Regions from separate parts of the Bradyrhizobium sp. USDA 4516 genome, predicted to be linked through region 3. Evidence: riboswitches for the same ligand, from Rfam matches in the RefSeq annotation. Region 3 holds a riboswitch; each other region holds the start of a gene.

Region 1 (3,268 bases), 170 kb from region 3:
TTCCGAAACGATGCTGCAGGGCCTGCGCAGCTGGGTGGAATGCGAAAGCCCGACCTGGGACGCCGCCGCGGTCGAACGCATGCTCGATCTCGCCGCCCGCGAGATGGCGATCATGGGTGCGACGATCGAGCGCATCGCCGGACGCCAGGGCTTCGCGGGCTGCGTCCGCGCCCGTTTCCCCCATCCGAAACAAGGCCAGCCCGGCATCCTGATCGCCGGCCATCTGGACACCGTTCACCCCGTCGGCACGATCGAGAAGCTGAAGTGGCGGCGCGAAGGCAACAAGTGCTTCGGGCCGGGCATCTTCGACATGAAGGGCGGCAACTACCTGTCGATCGAGGCGATCAGGCAATTGGCGCGCGCCTCCTTTACGACTCCGCTGCCGATCACCGTGCTGTTCACCCCCGACGAAGAGGTCGGCACGCCGTCGACGCGCGACATCATCGAGGCGGAAGCCGCGCGCAACAAATATGTGCTGGTGCCGGAGCCCGGCCGTCCGAACAACGGCGTCGTCACCGGCCGCTATGCGATCGCGCGCTTCAACCTGGAAGCCACCGGCAAGCCCAGCCATGCCGGCGCAACGCTGTCTTCCGGCCGCTCCGCGATCCGCGAGATGGCGCGGCAGATCATCGCCATCGACGGCATGACCACCGAGGACTGCACGTTCTCGGTCGGCATCGTGCATGGCGGCCAGTGGGTCAATTGCGTCGCGACGACCTGCACCGGCGAAGCGCTCAGCATGGCCAAGCGCCAGGCCGATCTCGACCGTGGCGTCGAGCGCATGCTGGCACTGTCGGGCACCGCCAACGACGTGACCTTCAAGGTGACGCGCGGCGTCACCCGCCCGGTGTGGGAGCCCGATGCGGGCACCATGGCGCTCTATGAAAAGGCAAAAGGCCTTGCTGCAGCGATGGGTCTCGATCTGCCGCACGGCAGCGCCGGCGGCGGCTCGGACGGCAACTTCACCGGCGCGATGGGCATCCCCACGCTCGACGGCCTCGGCGTTCGCGGCGCCGATGCACATACGCTCAACGAGCACATCGAGGTCGACAGCCTCGCCGAACGCGGCCGCCTGATGGCGGCACTGCTGGCGACGCTGGACTGACATCGATTTGCACTGCACAACACGTTGGCACTGCCGGATCGAAATTTAGCCTTGTCCATTTTTGAGGCTTCGCCTACGGTCCGGCCGTCCAACGCGACGATGCGGGAGAGATCGAAGCGACAACATTCGTGTTGTTGCCTTTGGCGCCGACGGAGCAACCGCCCCGGAAACTCTCAGGCAAAAGGACTGTATCGTCAGGACGATCTGGAGAGAGACGAACATGGCCGCACATCAAGGGCCATGACGTCCACCGAAGGGGATAGTTCGCTTCTGGCCCCGGCCCGATGCGGATCAAGCTCTCAGGTACCGTGACAGATGGGGCGCCGATGCCGGTTTCACCGGCGGTTCGGCGACTCTAACCCACGGGAGCCTGACAACTATCATGCCACACATCGCGATCATCGGCGCCGGCATCACCGGCGTAACGACGGCCTATGCCCTGCTTGAACGCGGCTACAAGGTGACTGTCCTCGACAGGCATCGCTACGCCGCGATGGAAACCTCGTTCGCCAATGGCGGACAACTCTCCGCCAGCAACGCCGAGGTGTGGAACAGCGCCGCGACCATCCTCAAGGGGCTGCGCTGGATGCTGAGAAGCGACGCGCCGCTGCTGATGAACCCGAAGCCGAGCTGGCACAAATATTCCTGGATCGGCGAGTTCGTAGGCCACATCACGCGCTATCGCGGCAACACCATCGAGACCACGAAGCTCGCCATCGAAGCGCGCAAGCATCTGTTCTCGATCGCAGAGCGCGAAAACATCGCCTTCGATCTCGAACGCCGCGGCATCCTGCACGTCTATCACGACAGGGCCGGCTTCGAAGCCGGCCTCAAGGTCAACACGCTGCTGCAGCAAGGCGGGCTCGACCGCCGGCCGGTGACCCCGGACGAGATCCGCGTCATCGAACCCGCGCTGCAGACAACCTGCTATGGCGGCTTCTTCACGCCGTCGGACGCGATCGGCGATATTCACAAATTCGCGCGTGGGCTTGCCGACGCCTGCATCCGCCGTGGCGCGAGCTTCGTCCATGAAGCCGACGTCGACACGATCGCACACGGCGATGACGGCTTCCGCATCGGCTGGAACGAAGCTGCTTCACATGATGCTGCGGTCGCGACGCGCCAGCAGCTACAGGCGGACGGGATCGTGATTTGCGCCGGCGTGGCGAGCCGCCACTTCGCCAGCCTGCTCAACGACCGCGTCAATGTCTATCCGGTGAAGGGCTATTCGATCACGGTGCAACTCGATGCGCCGCAAAGCCGGAATGCGGCCCCAACCGTCAGCCTGCTCGATGAAGCTGCGAAGATCGTCACCAGCCGGCTCGGCGCCGACCGCTTCCGCGTCGCCGGCACCGCCGAGTTCAACGGCTTCAACCGCGACATTCGCGCCGACCGCATTCAACCGCTGGTGGACTGGGTGCGGCATCATTTCCCGGAGATCGACACGTCGAAAGTCGTGCCATGGGCGGGCCTGCGCCCGATGATGCCGAACATGATGCCGGTGGTTCGCGCCGGACGGATTCCGGGCGTGTTCTACAATACGGGCCACGGTCATCTCGGCTGGACACTGTCGGCGGCAACGGCGCAGATGGTGGCCCAGGCGATCGACGATTGGCGCGACCTCGACACGCCGCCGATGGCGCCGACGTTCGGTGCCGGGCTCGACGTGCCCGCCGACGCGCGCAAAGCTGAAATCAATCCACCTTCCAGTGGACTGCTTCAAACTTCACCGGAGGAATAATCGCGGCCAACAGGACTGATTAGCTGCACCGCAAAATCCGCAGCACCGATGGCATGGGACTTGCTCAAGTTCTACCGTGAGTCTGCTACCATCTGTGCTACGGTCTGGTGTGCAACGGTCCCGCTGGGGACTTCATCGACCACAACCCAACGGATCAAATTTGCTCGGATATCTGCTTCGCCGCATCCTCGCCGCCATTCCCGTGATGGGCGTGGTGGCTCTGTTCGTGTTCCTGTTGCTGCGGCTGACGCCGGGCGACCCGGCCGCCATCCTCGCCGGCGACAACGCGACTCCCGAACAGCTCGAACGCATTCGGACCTCGCTTGGTCTGAACGAGCCGATCTACATCCAGTTCTACACCTGGATCGCCAAGTTGCTGCACGGCGACCTCGGCGTCTCCCTGATCTCGAACAAGCCGATCC
Region 2 (3,268 bases), 7.7 Mb from region 3:
CGAGCCCGGTGAGATCGCAGATCATGGTCTGGAAATTGAACAGGGCCTCGAGCCGGCCCTGGCTGATCTCCGGCTGGTACGGCGTATAGGCGGTGTACCAGGCCGGGTTCTCCAGAATGTTGCGCTGGATCACCGCGGGCAGGATGGTGCCCGAATAGCCCTGGCCGATCAGCGAGGTGAACACCTGGTTCTGCGCGGCGAGCTCGCTCATATGCGCGAGCGCCTCGGTCTCGCTCAGCGCCCGGCCGAGATCGAGCGGCGCCTTCTGCCGGATCGACGCCGGCAGCGTCTCGTTCATCAGCGCCTGCAGGCTCGCGGCGCCGACCGTCTCCAGCATCGCGTTGACGTCGCGCGGCGACGGTCCGATGTGGCGGCGGACGAAATCGGTGGCGGCTTCGTTGATCGGCTTGAAGGGCGCGTTCATGACGTGATCCTCGGAGTGATCCTTTAGGCGGTGTGCGCGGCGTAGGCGGCCTCGTCCATCAGGCCGCCGAGCTCGCCCTTGTCGGCAATCTTCAGCTTGAAGAACCAGGCCTTGCCGCCGGCGTCGGAATTGACCAGCGCGGGCTCGGCGGCGAGCGCGTCGTTGACCTCGACCACCTCGCCGGAGATCGGCGCGTAAACGTCGGAGGCGGCCTTGACGGATTCGACGACAGCGGCGGCCTCGGCCTTCTTCAGGCTGCGGCCGACCTTGGGCAGTTCGACGAACACGACGTCGCCGAGCTGCGACTGCGCATAGTCGGTGATCCCGATCGTGGCGACGTCGCCCTCGATGCGGAGCCATTCGTGGTCGGACGTGTACAGCGTCGTCATGGGGTCGATCCTTTGGCGTTCAGCGTTTGTAGGTATTGGGGACGAAGGGCGTAGCGGCGACTTTCAGCGGCAGCCGCTGGCCGCGCACTTCGGCGAAAACGGTGGTGCCGACGGCGGAAAGGGCCGTGGGCAGGTAGCCCATCGCAACCGGCGCATTGAGGCTCGGGCCGAAGCCGCCCGAGGTCACCTTGCCGATCTGCTCGGTCGAGCCGGCATCGGCGAACAGCGCGGCGCCTTCGCGCACCGGTGCGCGGCCGTCAGGCTTCAGGCCGACCCGTCGGCGCGCAGCGCCATCTGCGAATTGCGCGAGAATTTTGTCGGCGCCGGGGAAGCCGCCGGCGCGGGCGCCGCCGCTGCGGCGAACCTTCTGCACCGACCATTCCAGCGCGCCTTCGACCGGTGTCGTCGTGGTGTCGATGTCATGGCCATAGAGGCACAGCCCGGCTTCGAGCCGCAGGCTGTCGCGCGCGCCGAGCCCGATCGGCAACACGTCGGGATTGTCGAGCAGCGCGGTGACCAGGGCTTCCACCTTGTCTGCGGGCACGGAAATCTCAAAGCCGTCCTCGCCGGTATAGCCGGAGCGCGAGACGAAGCAGTCGACGTCACTGAGCCGGCGCGGACCGGCGTCCATGAATTTCATCGAACCGACATCTGCACAAAGTTTCGCCAGCACCGATTCGGCTTTCGGGCCCTGCAGCGCGATCAGCGCGCGGTCGGCCAGCGAGACGATCTCGCAGGCGTCGGAGAGATTCGCGCGCAGATGCGCCTCGTCCTCGGCCTTGCAAGCGGCGTTGACCACCAGGAACAGGTGATCGCCGAAATTCGCCACCATCAGGTCGTCGAGCAGGCCACCGTCATTGTTGGTGAATTGCGCGTAGCGCTGCCGTCCCGGCGCGATACCGACGATGTCCTGCGGCACCAGTTTTTCCAGCGCGAGCGCGGCATCCGCGACCTTGCCGGATTTGGCCTTCAGCACGAGCTGGCCCATGTGCGACACATCGAACAGACCGGCTTCCTTGCGGGTGTGCAGATGCTCCTTCAGCACGCCGGCCGCGTATTGCACCGGCATGTCATAGCCGGCGAACGGCACCATCTTGGCGCCGCGCGCCAGATGCAGCGCGTGCAGCGGGGTCTGTTTCAGCGGGGAGGTTTCGCGCGCAAGCATCACAGGGCCCTCGCGGTTCCCGCCGGGGACCTATTTCCCCTTGAGAAACCTGCAGAAAGCCCCATCTGTCGCTGTGCCTGAGAGTATTATCCCGTCGGCGGACGCATCGGGGCGAACCCCAGCGTCTCTTTCCAGATGTCAGACGTCACGCGGTCCTTTTGCCTGAGAGTTTCCGGGGCGGTTGCTCCTTCGGCGCCGGCGATAAGGCCGGTCTCTCCCGACGTGATTGCCAGTTGAAGCGCTCACGAAACATAGCCAAGCCGGACTTGTCAATCCAAGCACACTAAGTACCTGGCCATTCAACCGATCGCTGAAGACACGTTCTTCGCCGGAATGCTCACGCTGCACGAGCCGCTAAGTTCGCATGAAACCGCTTTCGGCAGGCCGTCTGAAGGATCATGCGGCTTGTCTCCATGTGAGCCTTGTTTCCCCATCGTTAGATCCGCTCACGTCAAGCGTCAGCCGATATCGAGCCGAGAGCGGCAACAAATCCTGTAGTGTTTCAAGGCTCACTCATCCCCGACCCGAACCTCTATCAATCGCGAGAGACCATTCAAAATGCCTGTCAACAAAAGCGCAGCCCCAACCAAGATCGGTGCGATATTCATGTTTTCTGGCGGCGTCGCCGAACTGGGCCAAGACTCGTTCGACGGAGCGGACGCCGCAATGCATTTCATCAATTCGCGTGATGTATCGTCTCGAAAGTTTGAATGGGTGAAGGCCGACGGATCATCACCCGAAGAAGCTGCCCAGCATGCTGAAAGAATGATTACTCAAGAGGGAGTGCGAGCGATCGTCGGTTGCTATGGGTCGAACCACAGCATCGAAGTGTCGAAAGTATGCGAGAAATACGGGGCGGTATTATGGACCCAAACCGCGTGGGCGGCATCTCTGTTCGCCCACAAGCCGAAATATACGTTTCGTACCAATACCTACGCTACTCCAGTCGAGGAAGCTGCTGTCGACTACGTTCTGCACGAGGTCACTCCGCTCCTGGCAAAGAAGAGCGACCTTCGGGTCATGGTAATCAACGAAGGGAGCGCGTATGGCGTGAGTTGTGGCGACGAGACCGTCAAGGCCCTGACTGCGAAGAACATCAAGCCAATACAGCGCTACACGTACGACGCAAGGTACGATGGGGCCGATCTCGATTTCGACAATATCGTCTGCCGGATCAAGGAACAAAATCCGGACGTCCTGTTTGCGAGTTCGTTCATTCGAGACTCTGTTGGAATTCTAGATGCGATGAAGAGGGCGGGCTATCGTCCGCCCGTTATTATGACCTCCTCC
Region 3 (3,268 bases):
TCGTTCGACGGCAGCACGCCGTCGGTGATCAGGAACGCGGACGAGCGCAGATGGTCCGCGATCACCCGATACGACCCAACGTTCTGCTCGTTCGGACCGTGCCCGAGGGTAGACGCGGCGGCATCGATCAGATTGCGGAACAGATCGGTCTCGAACACGCTCTCGACGCCCTGCAGGATGCAGGCCATGCGCTCGAGCCCCATGCCGGTGTCGATCGAGGGACGCGGCAGCGCTACGCGCTCCTCCTTCGTCACCTGCTCGTACTGCATGAACACCAGGTTCCAGAATTCGAGGAAGCGATCGCCATCCTCATCCGGGCTGCCCGGAGGGCCGCCCCAGATGTGCTCGCCGCGGTCGATGAAGATTTCGGAGCACGGTCCGCACGGGCCGGTGTCGCCCATCGCCCAGAAATTGTCCGAGGTCGGGATGCGGATGATGCGGTCGTCCGAGAAGCCCGCGATCTTCTTCCAGTAGCCGGCCGCCTCGTCGTCGGTGTGGTAGACGGTGACCAGCAGCTTGTCCTTCTTCAGCCCGAAATCCTTGGTGATCAGATTCCAGGCGAACTCGATCGCGCGCTCCTTGAAGTAATCGCCGAACGAGAAGTTGCCGAGCATCTCGAAGAAGGTGAGATGGCGCGCGGTGTAGCCGACATTGTCGAGGTCGTTATGCTTGCCGCCGGCGCGCACGCACTTCTGCGACGTCGTGGCGCGCTGGTAGCCGCGCTTCTCGACGCCGGTGAAGACGTTCTTGAACTGCACCATGCCGGCATTGGTGAACATCAAGGTCGGGTCGTTGCGCGGAACCAGCGGCGACGAGGCCACGATCTCGTGCCCGTTCTCCTTGAAGAAGTTCAGAAATGTCGACCTGATGTCGTTGACGCTGCTCATGTTCATCCAATCGGAAAAAGGGGCCGGCCAGCCGCAAAAAGGCGTCATTTTCCGGCCGAACGCTTTTAGACATTGCCAGCTGCGGTGTCCAGAAACTGTGCAGGCGGATCATGGGCTTGCCGCGGCAGCACAAAGCCCATTGGATAGTTGCTGCAGCTGCGTTGACAGTCTTGGTGGCGCCGTGTTTTCTACCTACCTATACCTAGTCACGTCGGGAGAGACCGGCCTCATCGCCGGCGCCGAAGGAGCAACCGCCCCGGAAACTCTCAGGCAAAAGGACCGCGTGACGTCTGACATCTGGAAAGAGACGCTGGGGTTCGCCCCGACGCGTCCGCCGACGGGATAATACTCTCAGGCACAGCGACAGATGGGGCTTTCTGCAGGTTTCTCAAGGGGAAATAGGTCCCCGGCGGGAACCGCGAGGGCCCTGTGATGCTTGCGCGCGAAACCTCCCCGCTGAAACAGACCCCGCTGCACGCGCTGCATCTGGCGCGCGGCGCCAAGATGGTGCCGTTCGCCGGCTATGACATGCCGGTGCAATACGCGGCCGGCGTGCTGAAGGAGCATCTGCACACCCGCAAGGAAGCCGGTCTGTTCGATGTGTCGCACATGGGCCAGCTCGTGCTGAAGGCCAAATCCGGCAAGGTCGCGGATGCCGCGCTCGCGCTGGAAAAACTGGTGCCGCAGGACATCGTCGGTATCGCGCCGGGACGGCAGCGCTACGCGCAATTCACCAACAATGACGGTGGCCTGCTCGACGACCTGATGGTGGCGAATTTCGGCGATCACCTGTTCCTGGTGGTCAACGCCGCTTGCAAGGCCGAGGACGAGGCGCATCTGCGCGCGAATCTCTCCGACGCCTGCGAGATCGTCTCGCTGGCCGACCGCGCGCTGATCGCGCTGCAGGGCCCGAAAGCCGAATCGGTGCTGGCGAAACTTTGTGCAGATGTCGGTTCGATGAAATTCATGGACGCCGGTCCGCGCCGGCTCAGTGACGTCGACTGCTTCGTCTCGCGCTCCGGCTATACCGGCGAGGACGGCTTTGAGATTTCCGTGCCCGCAGACAAGGTGGAAGCCCTGGTCACCGCGCTGCTCGACAATCCCGACGTGTTGCCGATCGGGCTCGGCGCGCGCGACAGCCTGCGGCTCGAAGCCGGGCTGTGCCTCTATGGCCATGACATCGACACCACGACGACACCGGTCGAAGGCGCGCTGGAATGGTCGGTGCAGAAGGTTCGCCGCAGCGGCGGCGCCCGCGCCGGCGGCTTCCCCGGCGCCGACAAAATTCTCGCGCAATTCGCAGATGGCGCTGCGCGCCGACGGGTCGGCCTGAAGCCTGACGGCCGCGCACCGGTGCGCGAAGGCGCCGCGCTGTTCGCCGATGCCGGCTCGACCGAGCAGATCGGCAAGGTGACCTCGGGCGGCTTCGGCCCGAGCCTCAATGCGCCGGTTGCGATGGGCTACCTGCCCACGGCCCTTTCCGCCGTCGGCACCACCGTTTTCGCCGAAGTGCGCGGCCAGCGGCTGCCGCTGAAAGTCGCCGCTACGCCCTTCGTCCCCAATACCTACAAACGCTGAACGCCAAAGGATCGACCCCATGACGACGCTGTACACGTCCGACCACGAATGGCTCCGCATCGAGGGCGACGTCGCCACGATCGGGATCACCGACTATGCGCAGTCGCAGCTCGGCGACGTCGTGTTCGTCGAACTGCCCAAGGTCGGCCGCAGCCTGAAGAAGGCCGAGGCCGCCGCTGTCGTCGAATCCGTCAAGGCCGCCTCCGACGTTTACGCGCCGATCTCCGGCGAGGTGGTCGAGGTCAACGACGCGCTCGCCGCCGAGCCCGCGCTGGTCAATTCCGACGCCGGCGGCAAGGCCTGGTTCTTCAAGCTGAAGATTGCCGACAAGGGCGAGCTCGGCGGCCTGATGGACGAGGCCGCCTACGCCGCGCACACCGCCTAAAGGATCACCCCGAGGATCACGTCATGAACGCGCCCTTCAAGCCGATCAACGAAGCCGCCACCGATTTCGTCCGCCGCCACATCGGACCGTCGCCGCGCGACGTCAACGCGATGCTGGAGACGGTCGGCGCCGCGAGCCTGCAGGCGCTGATGAACGAGACGCTGCCGGCGTCGATCCGGCAGAAGGCGCCGCTCGATCTCGGCCGGGCGCTGAGCGAGACCGAGGCGCTCGCGCATATGAGCGAGCTCGCCGCGCAGAACCAGGTGTTCACCTCGCTGATCGGCCAGGGCTATTCGGGCACCATCCTGCCCGCGGTGATCCAGCGCAACATTCTGGAGAACCCGGCCTGGTACACCGCCTATACGCCGTACCAGCCGGAGATCAGCCAGGGCCGGCTCGAGGCCCTGTTCAACTTCCA

Evidence for each region. A riboswitch is a leader RNA that binds a small molecule or an ion and turns the genes downstream of it on or off. The one in region 3 is predicted to bind glycine.
Region 1: another riboswitch for glycine. It lies ahead of ACVI1L_RS39370 (D-amino acid dehydrogenase); the one in region 3 lies ahead of gcvT (glycine cleavage system aminomethyltransferase GcvT).
Region 2: another riboswitch for glycine. It lies ahead of gcvT (glycine cleavage system aminomethyltransferase GcvT); the one in region 3 lies ahead of gcvT (glycine cleavage system aminomethyltransferase GcvT).

What each region holds. Positions count from the first base shown of each region.
Region 1 covers NZ_JBSRXT010000001.1:8,480,142-8,483,409, forward strand. Annotated here, with positions in the region: gene ACVI1L_RS39365 (M20/M25/M40 family metallo-hydrolase) at 1-1,105, shown strand, start outside; glycine riboswitch at 1,198-1,304, shown strand; glycine riboswitch at 1,308-1,422, shown strand; gene ACVI1L_RS39370 (D-amino acid dehydrogenase) at 1,488-2,846, shown strand; gene ACVI1L_RS39375 (ABC transporter permease) at 3,007-3,268, shown strand, end outside.
Region 2 covers NZ_JBSRXT010000001.1:990,310-993,577, reverse strand. Annotated here, with positions in the region: gene gcvP (aminomethyl-transferring glycine dehydrogenase) at 1-424, opposite strand, end outside; gene gcvH (glycine cleavage system protein GcvH) at 448-813, opposite strand; gene gcvT (glycine cleavage system aminomethyltransferase GcvT) at 833-1,978, opposite strand; glycine riboswitch at 2,120-2,208, opposite strand; gene ACVI1L_RS04655 (ABC transporter substrate-binding protein) at 2,537-3,268, shown strand, end outside.
Region 3 covers NZ_JBSRXT010000001.1:8,645,852-8,649,119, forward strand. Annotated here, with positions in the region: gene alaS (alanine--tRNA ligase) at 1-887, opposite strand, end outside; glycine riboswitch at 1,090-1,178, shown strand; gene gcvT (glycine cleavage system aminomethyltransferase GcvT) at 1,320-2,465, shown strand; gene gcvH (glycine cleavage system protein GcvH) at 2,485-2,850, shown strand; gene gcvP (aminomethyl-transferring glycine dehydrogenase) at 2,874-3,268, shown strand, end outside.